3 regions of the Streptomyces sp. NBC_00203 genome follow, and region 1 is predicted to be linked to each of the others. Evidence: predicted binding sites of a transcription regulator. Region 1 holds the regulator's gene; each other region holds the start of a gene.
What was found. The regulator HrcA, encoded in region 1, represses chaperone genes, less so after heat shock. The targets are predictions, from matches to a motif close to TTNGCACTCNGNNNNNCNGAGTGCNAA.
Positions count from the first base shown of each region.

Region 1 (3,275 bases):
CGGGGTCCGCGGGGACCTCGGGCACGGGCTTGGGCTTCTTCCACGGCGGGGTCAGGTCCGGAGAGTACTGGCGCATTCGGATGACGATAGGAGAAGCCCCGCCGTCGTGTCGTACGGGCTCCTACGACACGCCGAAGCGGGCCGCCAGCGCGTTCCGCTGGGCCCGGACAAACGCCGCATTCACCGCCGCCCCGTGTCCCGGTACGTACACCGCGTCCTCCCCGCCCAGGTCGAGCAGCCGGTCCAGGGCCGCCGGCCAGTGGGAGGGGACGGCGTCCGGGCCCGCCTGGGGTTCGCCCGACTCCTCCACCAGATCGCCGCAGAAGACGATCTCCGGTGATGAACTAAGTGTGCCTGGTGTGCCTTGGATCAGTACCGCCAAGTCGTGGCCCGTGTGGCCGGGGCCCACGTTCGCCAGCAGGACCTGTACGCCGCCGCCCAGGTCGAGGGTCCACTCGCCGGACACCGAGTGGCGGGGGTGGACCAGGAGGTCCGCGGCCTCGGCCGCCTCGCGCGGGTCGAGGCCGTTGCGTACGGCGTCCGTGCGCAGCTCCTCGCGGTCGTGGGCGAAGACCGAGTCGAGGCCGACCGGCCCGAACACCTCCACGCCCGCGAACGCCGCCGCGCCGAAGACATGGTCGAAGTGGGGGTGGGTGAGTGCGAGGTGCGTCACTCGGCGGTCCGGGCCGAGGAGCCGCTGTGCCTCCGTGCGCAGCCGTGCCCCCTCCCCGAGGCTCGACCCCGCGTCGATCATCAGCGCCGCGCCCTCGCCCACCACGAGCCCGACCGTGCAGTCCCAGACCGGCAGCCGCCGCCGTCCCACCCGGGGCGCCACCCTTTCCCACCCCAACTCTTCCCAAGTCACGCTCATAAGGAGACGCTAGCCGTGAGAGCGTGCAGCACACGACATCGCAGGCCCGCCCTTGCCGGGGCCGTACCTCACCGCCGTACACTGGGCCGGGGAACGCTGGCACTCGCGTGCGATGAGTGCCAGGACGAAGGCCATGAAGGTCATGTAGGCCCATGAAGGTCATGAAGACCACGACGCTGACTCTGGAGGTGTGCGCGATGCTCAGTGAACGCAGGCTCGAAGTGCTGCGCGCCATCGTCCAGGACTACGTGGGCACCGAGGAGCCGGTCGGTTCCAAGGCGCTCACTGAGCGGCACCGCCTCGGTGTCTCGCCGGCGACCGTGCGCAATGACATGGCCGCGCTGGAGGACGAGGGCTACATCGCCCAGCCGCACACCAGTGCCGGACGCATCCCCACCGACAAGGGGTACCGGCTCTTCGTCGACAAGCTCGCAGGCGTCAAGCCGATGACCGCGCCCGAGCGGCGGGCCATTCAGAATTTCCTTGACGGGGCTGTCGACCTCGACGACGTCGTGGGGCGGACCGTACGGCTGCTCGCGCAGCTCACGCGGCAGGTCGCCGTTGTGCAGTACCCCTCGCTGACGCGCTCGACGGTGCGGCACGTGGAGCTGCTGTCCCTCGCCCCCGCGCGCGTGATGCTGGTGCTGATCACGGACACCGGCCGGGTCGAGCAGCGCATGATCGACTGTCCGGCGCCGTTCGGTGAGACCTCGCTGGCGGATCTGCGCGCGCGGCTCAACAGCCGGGTCGCGGGCCGCCGTTTCGCGGACGTCCCGCAGCTCGTGCAGGACCTCCCGGACGCGTTCGAGGCGGAGGACCGGGGTACGGTCGCGACGGTGCTCTCCACCCTCCTGGAGACGCTGGTCGAAGAGACCGAGGAGCGGCTGATGATCGGCGGCACCGCCAATCTGACCCGCTTCGGACATGACTTCCCTCTCACTATCCGGCCGGTGCTCGAAGCACTGGAGGAGCAGGTCGTGCTCCTCAAGTTGCTTGGTGAGGCCGGGGATTCGAGCATGACCGTGCGAATCGGGCATGAGAACGCGTATGAGGGACTCAACTCCACGTCCGTGGTCTCGGTCGGCTACGGTTCGGGCGACGAGGCAGTAGCGAAACTTGGCGTGGTCGGACCGACCCGCATGGATTACCCGGGAACGATGGGAGCGGTACGAGCGGTGGCACGGTACGTCGGACAGATCCTGGCGGAGTCGTAAGTGGCCACGGACTACTACGCCGTACTCGGCGTGAGCCGCGACGCGTCCCAGGACCAGATCAAGAAGGCGTTCCGGAGGCTCGCACGCGAGCTGCACCCGGACGTCAATCCCGATCCGAAGACGCAGGAGCGGTTCAAGGAGATCAACGCCGCGTACGAGGTGTTGTCGGACCCGCAGAAGAAGCAGGTCTACGACCTCGGCGGCGACCCGCTGTCCGCCTCCGGCGGCGGTGGCGCGGGCGGCTTCGGCGCGGGCGGCTTCGGGAACTTCTCGGACATCATGGACGCCTTCTTCGGTACGGCGTCGCAGCGCGGCCCCCGGTCGCGTACGCGGCGTGGCCAGGACGCCATGATCCGGCTCGAGATCGAGCTGGACGAGGCTGCCTTCGGCACGACGAAGGACATCCAGGTCGACACGGCCGTCGTCTGCGCCACCTGTAACGGTGAGGGCGCGGCGCCGGGTACCTCGGCCCAGACCTGTGACATGTGTCGCGGGCGGGGTGAGGTGTCCCAGGTCACGCGGTCGTTCCTGGGCCAGGTCATGACGTCCCGGCCGTGTCCGCAGTGCCAGGGCTTCGGGACCGTGGTTCCGACGCCGTGTCCCGAGTGTGCGGGGGACGGGCGGGTGCGGTCCCGTCGGACGCTGACCGTCAAGATCCCCGCCGGTGTCGACAACGGCACGCGGATCCAGCTCGCGGGCGAGGGCGAGGTCGGGCCCGGTGGCGGGCCTGCCGGTGACCTCTATGTCGAGATCCACGAACTCCCGCACTCGACCTTCCAACGGCGCGGTGACGATCTGCACTGCACGGTCACCATTCCGATGACCGCGGCGTCGCTCGGTACGAAGGTGCCGCTGGAGACGCTCGACGGGCTGGAGGAGGTCGACATCCGTCCGGGCACGCAGTCCGGGCAGTCGATTCCGTTGCACGGGCGGGGTGTCACGCATCTGCGGGGCGGTGGGCGCGGTGACCTCATCGTCCACGTCGAGGTGATGACGCCGACGAAGATGGATCCTGAGCAGGAGCGGTTGCTGCGGGAGCTGGCGAAGCTGCGGGGGGAGGAGCGGCCCACCGGGCAGTTCCAGCCCGGGCAGCAGGGGTTGTTCTCGCGTCTGAAGGATGCGTTCAACGGTCGCTGACCCGGTTCGGTTGTGTGTTGGCTGCGGGTGGGTGGGGGGCTGGTCCAACGGAT
Region 1 covers NZ_CP108126.1:3,543,599-3,546,873, reverse strand. The annotation lists gene OG975_RS16065 (DUF3097 domain-containing protein) at 1-76, opposite strand, end outside; gene OG975_RS16060 (MBL fold metallo-hydrolase) at 122-871, opposite strand; gene hrcA (heat-inducible transcriptional repressor HrcA) at 1,069-2,085, shown strand; gene dnaJ (molecular chaperone DnaJ) at 2,086-3,222, shown strand.

Region 2 (3,275 bases), 2.9 Mb from region 1:
GGCGTTCTCGGCGATCCAGCGCAGCGGCTCGACGGCGGCCTTGCGGACCACCGCGACACCCGTGGCCTCGTCGCCGGTCTTGCCGAGGTTGCCCTCGAGGACCTTGACGGCGTGGACGAGCGCGGAGCCACCACCGGAGACGATGCCCTCCTCGACCGCGGCGCGGGTCGCGGAGATGGCGTCCTCCAGACGGTGCTTCTTCTCCTTGAGCTCCACCTCGGTGGCGGCGCCGACCTTGATCACGCACACGCCGCCGGCCAGCTTCGCGAGGCGCTCCTGGAGCTTCTCGCGGTCCCAGTCGGAGTCGGTGTTCTCGATCTCGGCCTTGATCTGGTTGACGCGGCCGAGGACGGCCTCGTGGTCGCCGCCACCGTCGACGACCGTGGTGTCGTCCTTGGTGACGGTCACGCGGCGGGCGGTGCCCAGCACGTCCAGGCCGACCTGGTCGAGCTTGAGGCCGACCTCCTCGGCGATGACCTGACCGCCGGTGAGGGTGGCGAGGTCGCCCAGCATCGCCTTGCGGCGGTCACCGAAGCCGGGGGCCTTCACGGCGACGGCGTTGAACGTGCCGCGGATCTTGTTCACGACCAGGGTCGACAGGGCCTCGCCCTCGACGTCCTCGGCGATGATCAGCAGCGGCTTGGAGGCGTTGGACTGGATGACCTTCTCCAGCAGCGGCAGCAGGTCCTGGATGGAGCTGATCTTGCCCTGGTGGATGAGGATGTACGGGTCGTCGAGGACGGCTTCCATACGCTCCTGGTCGGAGACCATGTACGGCGACAGGTAGCCCTTGTCGAAGGCCATGCCCTCGGTGAAGTCCAGCTCCAGACCGAAGGTGTTGGACTCCTCGACGGTGATGACACCGTCCTTGCCGACCTTGTCCATCGCCTCGGCGATGAGCTCGCCGACCTGCGGGTCCTGGGCGGACAGACCGGCGACGGCGGCGATGTCGGCCTTGTCGTCGATCGGGCGGGCGGTCGCGAGGAGCTCGTCCGACACGGCCTTGACGGCGGCGTCGATGCCCTTCTTCAGGGCGGCCGGGGAGGCACCCGCGGCGACGTTGCGCAGGCCCTCGCGGACGAGCGCCTGGGCCAGCACGGTGGCGGTGGTCGTACCGTCACCCGCGATGTCGTTGGTCTTGGTCGCCACCTCCTTCACCAGCTGGGCGCCGAGGTTCTCGTACGGGTCGTCGAGCTCGACCTCGCGGGCGATGGTGACGCCGTCGTTGGTGATGGTGGGAGCGCCGAACTTCTTGTCGATGACGACGTTGCGGCCCTTGGGGCCGATCGTCACCTTGACCGTGTCGGCAAGCTTGTTGACGCCGCGCTCGAGGGCGCGACGGGCGTCCTCGTCGAACTTCAGGATCTTCGCCATGGGAGCGATTCAGCCCTCTCGAAACTCTGGAAAACTGGGGAGAACGAACTGCGCCCCCAGCACCCGGCTTCTTAGGTCGCGGGGGCCAGGGGCGCAGTTCATTGCAAAACTGAGGTGAATTACTTCTCGATGATCGCGAGCACGTCGCGAGCCGAGAGGACGAGGTACTCCTCGCCGTTGTACTTCACCTCGGTGCCGCCGTACTTGCTGTACAGCACGACGTCGCCGACGGTGACGTCGAGCGGAAGACGGTTACCGTCCTCGAAACGGCCCGGGCCCACGGCAAGGACGACGCCCTCCTGGGGCTTCTCCTTCGCGGTGTCCGGGATGACCAGGCCAGAGGCCGTGGTCTGCTCGGCGTCGAGCGGCTGGACCACAATGCGGTCCTCGAGCGGCTTGATGGCAACCTTGGAGCTGGCGGTCGTCACGATCCGACCTCCCCCTTCGGAGATCTCACGGGGTTAACTGTCTGAGGTGGCGACCAGGTCGATCCGTCGTCGCGGGTGCCGGACCTGCCCGTCGCTATTGGCACTCTCCAGTGGGGAGTGCCAGACCTGAGACTATGACTGCGATTAGCACTCGGTCAAGCGGAGTGCCAAAGGCCTCCGGCGTGGCGTGGGGTTCTGGGAGCCGTGCGTGGGTGTGGGCGTGCCCTGGGGGCTGCGCCCCCAGACCCCCCTTATCGGCCTGAACGGCCTTGTCCTCAAACGCCGGACGGGCTGAATAGTGCTGGCCCGCGCTGAAGTGACACCGGCCGCGCTGAAGTATCGGCAGCCGTCCTCACATAGCTACAGATAGCTCTCCAGGCGTGCCGGGGTGAAGCCCTCCGCCTGGATGCGCTTGAGGAGCCTGAGTGTCGCGTCCGTGAGGTTGGGTTCTCTGAAGCCGGAGAGGATGTCGCCGGGCCGCAGCGGGTGGGCGTCGGCCGGGCGGCCGAGGACGACCGCCGCGACCCCGCAGTCGGCGGCGGCACGAAGGGTGGTGGTGTCGTAGGTGCCGTACGGGGGACGCAGCAGCCGGGGCCGGATGCCGAAGCGCTGTTTGAGCTTGTCCTGCTGGCCGCAGATCTCGGCGCGCTGGCCGGCGTAGGGCAGGCCGCGCAGGGAGGCGTGGTCGAGGGTGTGGTTCTGCACGCTGGCGCCGACCTCGCCCAGCTGCGCGAAGTGCCCGTACCCCGGCCCGACGACACTGTTCGTGAGGAACATGCTGACCGGCAGCCGCAGTTCACGGACCATGTCGACGAACCGGGGATCGCGTTCGGCACCGTCGTCGTAGGTGAGGAAGACGACCTTGTCGCGGGTCCGGACGTGGTCCACGACGGGCGGCAGCCCCGGGCCCGCGGTGCGCGCGGTGGTCCTGGCGGGTGGTTTCGGCGGCCGGGCGAGCGGGGCGGCGAGCCCCCAGCGGCGGTACGCCGACGGGTGCGGCCGTACCTTCTGCGCCGCCTTCTTGCCCAGCCGTTCGATCGGGTCGACGGACTGGGCGCAGCCGGTGAGCAGCGCGGCCGCGAGCAGCCCGGCGGCCAGGGCGCGCACCCGGTGCCTCACAGGTAGTCCTCCAGGCGGGCCACCGCGTACCCCTTGGCCGTCACTTTCTTCATGAAGCGGCGGACCATGTCGGGCATGGTGCCCTTCCAGTCGTTCCGGCCCCTGAAATGGCTGAGGACGATGTCGCCGGGGTGCAGGTCGCGGTCCCACTCGCGGTACTCCCAGTGGTCGACGAAGACTTCCTCGTCCCAGATTGGCGCGTACTTGATGCCGCAGGCCTTCGCGGCGCGCAGGGTGTCCCCGTTGTAGTTGCCGTACGGGGGCCGGAAGACCGTCGGGCGCCTGCCGAACTGCTTCCTCATCACGCGCTGCATGCCGCAGATCTCGTCCTTCTGCTCCGCGTAGGAGAGTCCG
Region 2 covers NZ_CP108126.1:6,488,309-6,491,583, reverse strand. The annotation lists gene groL (chaperonin GroEL) at 1-1,374, opposite strand, end outside; gene groES (co-chaperone GroES) at 1,494-1,802, opposite strand; gene OG975_RS29165 (polysaccharide deacetylase family protein) at 2,163-2,921, opposite strand; gene OG975_RS29160 (polysaccharide deacetylase family protein) at 2,918-3,275, opposite strand, start outside.
Region 2: a site for HrcA is predicted at 1,947-1,973, ahead of groES (co-chaperone GroES). Genes of this name have one in related genera too.

Region 3 (3,275 bases), 1.3 Mb from region 1:
TGTGCATGTGCATCGACCATCCGTGAACGTCAACCGTCTCGTCCACCAGGGCATTCCGCCGCCCCACCGCTCTCCTCTGTGACCCCGGACACGCCCGAGGGCGGCACCCCCTGGGAGTGGGGGTACCGCCCTCGGAACGTAAGGACAGAGATCAACCAGGGCCGTTGAGGCCGAGTCGATCAGAAGTCCATGTCACCGCCCGGCATGCCGCCCGGGGCGGCCGCGCCGGCCTTCTCGGGCTTGTCGGCGATGACGGCCTCGGTGGTGAGGAACAGCGCGGCGATGGAGGCGGCGTTCTGCAGGGCAGAGCGCGTCACCTTCGCCGGGTCGATGATGCCCTCGGCGATCATGTCCACGTACTCACCGGTGGCGGCGTTCAGGCCGTGACCGATGGGCAGGTTGCGGACCTTCTCGACGACGACGCCACCCTCGAGACCACCGTTGACGGCGATCTGCTTGAGCGGGGCCTCCAGGGCGAGACGCACGGCGTTGGCGCCGGTCGCCTCGTCACCCTCGAGCTCCAGCTTCTCGAACACCGCGGAGGCCTGGATGAGGGCCACGCCACCACCGGCGACGATGCCCTCCTCGACGGCCGCCTTCGCGTTGCGAACGGCGTCCTCGATGCGGTGCTTGCGCTCCTTGAGCTCGACCTCGGTGGCGGCACCGGCCTTGATGACGGCCACGCCGCCGGCCAGCTTCGCCAGGCGCTCCTGGAGCTTCTCGCGGTCGTAGTCCGAGTCCGAGTTCTCGATCTCGGCACGGATCTGGTTGACGCGACCGGCAACCTGGTCCGCCGAGCCCGAGCCGTCGACGATCGTCGTCTCGTCCTTGGTGATGACGACCTTGCGGGCGCGGCCGAGCAGGTCGATGCCCGCGTTCTCCAGCTTGAGGCCGACCTCCTCGGAGATGACCTCGCCGCCCGTGAGGATGGCGATGTCGCCGAGCATGGCCTTGCGGCGGTCACCGAAGCCCGGGGCCTTGACGGCGACGGACTTGAAGGTGCCACGGATCTTGTTGACGACCAGGGTCGACAGGGCCTCGCCCTCGACGTCCTCGGCGATGATCAGCAGCGGCTTGCCGGACTGCATGACCTTCTCGAGAAGCGGCAGCAGGTCCTTGACGTTGCTGACCTTCGAGTTGGCGATCAGGATGTACGGGTCGTCGAGGACGGCCTCCATACGCTCCATGTCGGTGGCGAAGTACGCCGAGATGTAGCCCTTGTCGAAGCGCATACCCTCGGTGAGCTCCAGCTCCAGACCGAAGGTCTGGGACTCCTCGACGGTGATGACGCCTTCCTTGCCGACCTTGTCCATCGCCTCGGCGATGAGCTCGCCGATCTGGGTGTCGGCGGCGGAGATGGAGGCCGTGGAAGCGATCTGCTCCTTGGTCTCGACATCCTTGGCCTGCTCAAGGAGGGCACCGGAGACGGCCTCGACGGCCTTCTCGATACCGCGCTTGAGAGCCATCGGGTTGGCGCCGGCGGCTACGTTGCGCAGGCCCTCGCGGACGAGCGCCTGGGCGAGAACGGTCGCCGTGGTCGTACCGTCACCAGCGACGTCGTCCGTCTTCTTGGCGACTTCCTTGACCAGCTCGGCGCCGATCTTCTCGTACGGGTCCTCGAGCTCGATCTCCTTGGCGATGGAAACACCATCGTTGGTGATCGTGGGGGCGCCCCACTTCTTCTCGAGGACGACGTTCCGGCCCTTGGGGCCAAGGGTGACCTTGACGGCGTCGGCGAGCTGGTTCATCCCGCGCTCGAGACCGCGCCGTGCCTCCTCGTCGAACGCGATGATCTTGGCCATGTGAAGTGGTCCTCCCGGACGGGGTGGATTGCTCCGGATCGCGCCCGCGCCCGCGACGGACGGCCTGCAGCCCTTGTGGTTCCTTGCCCCACCGGCCTGCGGACCTCACTGGCCCGATCCAAGTTCTGTCACTCTCACTGGGAGAGTGCTAACGCCAATGATTAGCACTCGACCCCTGCGAGTGCAAGCGCCTCTCACGAACGAGAAGGGGCCGCAGGACATGACCGGACACGCACGAGGGGCCCGCATCCCAGGTGGGATGCGGGCCCCTCGGCGTGAGTGCGTCGGTGGCCGATCGCGCCGGATCAGACGGCGAGCTTGACCATGTCCGCCTGCGGACCCTTCTGGCCCTGCGAGATCTCGAACTCCACTCGCTGACCCTCTTCAAGGGTGCGGTAGCCGTCCATCTGAATCGCGCTGTAGTGCACGAAGACGTCCGCACCACCGTCGACCGCGATGAAGCCGTACCCCTTCTCCGCGTTGAACCACTTGACGGTGCCCTGAGCCATGCCTAACTCCCCTATTACTGGCCCTTGCACAGATCCACACTTCGCGGATCCGGGTCAGACCTCACCCCCCAACGATTGGGGGTGTGCGCCGGAACGCGTCGACCGCGGCTGAATGTATCTGTCCAACTGCCGTCTGCAACAGGTCAATCGGACGAGAATTCTGGGCATCGCCGATCGGGAAAATGCGGAGGACTCGCGAAGATTCAGGGCAAGTCGGGCCCCGTATATGCCATAAAAGGCTCAAAAAGATGGGGCACTTTGGCTACTTCTTGTCGGGTCTCGCACAGGTACTCATATGCGTCCGGCATGAATAGCGAAGCGGGTTCCCCAACTGTACCCCGCTCAACCATGCAGAATTGCCCCCTCCGTTTCTCTCACGGAGAGGGCAATTCGATGAACACTGCGTATTCGGCGTTACCGAGGGTAGCGATCAGCCTCCGGCGACGGCCGGGATGATCGAGACGCCCGCACCGTCCGGCGTAGCCGTCTCCAGCCCCTGCTCGAACCGCACGTCGTCGTCGTTGACGTACACGTTGACGAAGCGGCGCAGCTTGCCCTGGTCGTCCAGCACGCGCGCGGCGATACCCGTGTGGTTCTTCTCCAGGTCGGCGATGACCTCGGCGAGAGTCCCACCCTCGGCACTCACCTCGGCCTTGCCGCCGGTGTAGGTGCGCAGGATGGTGGGGATGCGAACGTTGACGCTCATGCCTTGTGACCTCCGGTCAGGTGGAGCGCCCCAAAGGGGCGCGGGACTGCATCGATATGCGGCTCCGCCGCGGGGCGCGACCAGCCCCTACCGGCCCGCAGACGAAAACGGCTATGCGAGGCCGGCCTCGCGGAACGACTCCAGGTTGGGGCGAATCGTCGCGGTGAGCCCCGTACCGGCCACCGCATCCAACGTCTTGAGACCATCGCCGGTGTTCAGCACAACAGTCGTCAGCGTCGGGTCCAGCAGCCCGTTCTC
Region 3 covers NZ_CP108126.1:4,872,108-4,875,382, forward strand. The annotation lists gene groL (chaperonin GroEL) at 180-1,802, opposite strand; gene OG975_RS21805 (cold-shock protein) at 2,108-2,311, opposite strand; gene OG975_RS21810 (MoaD/ThiS family protein) at 2,742-3,017, opposite strand; gene thrC (threonine synthase) at 3,129-3,275, opposite strand, start outside.
Region 3: a site for HrcA is predicted at 1,928-1,954, ahead of groL (chaperonin GroEL). Genes of this name have one in related genera too.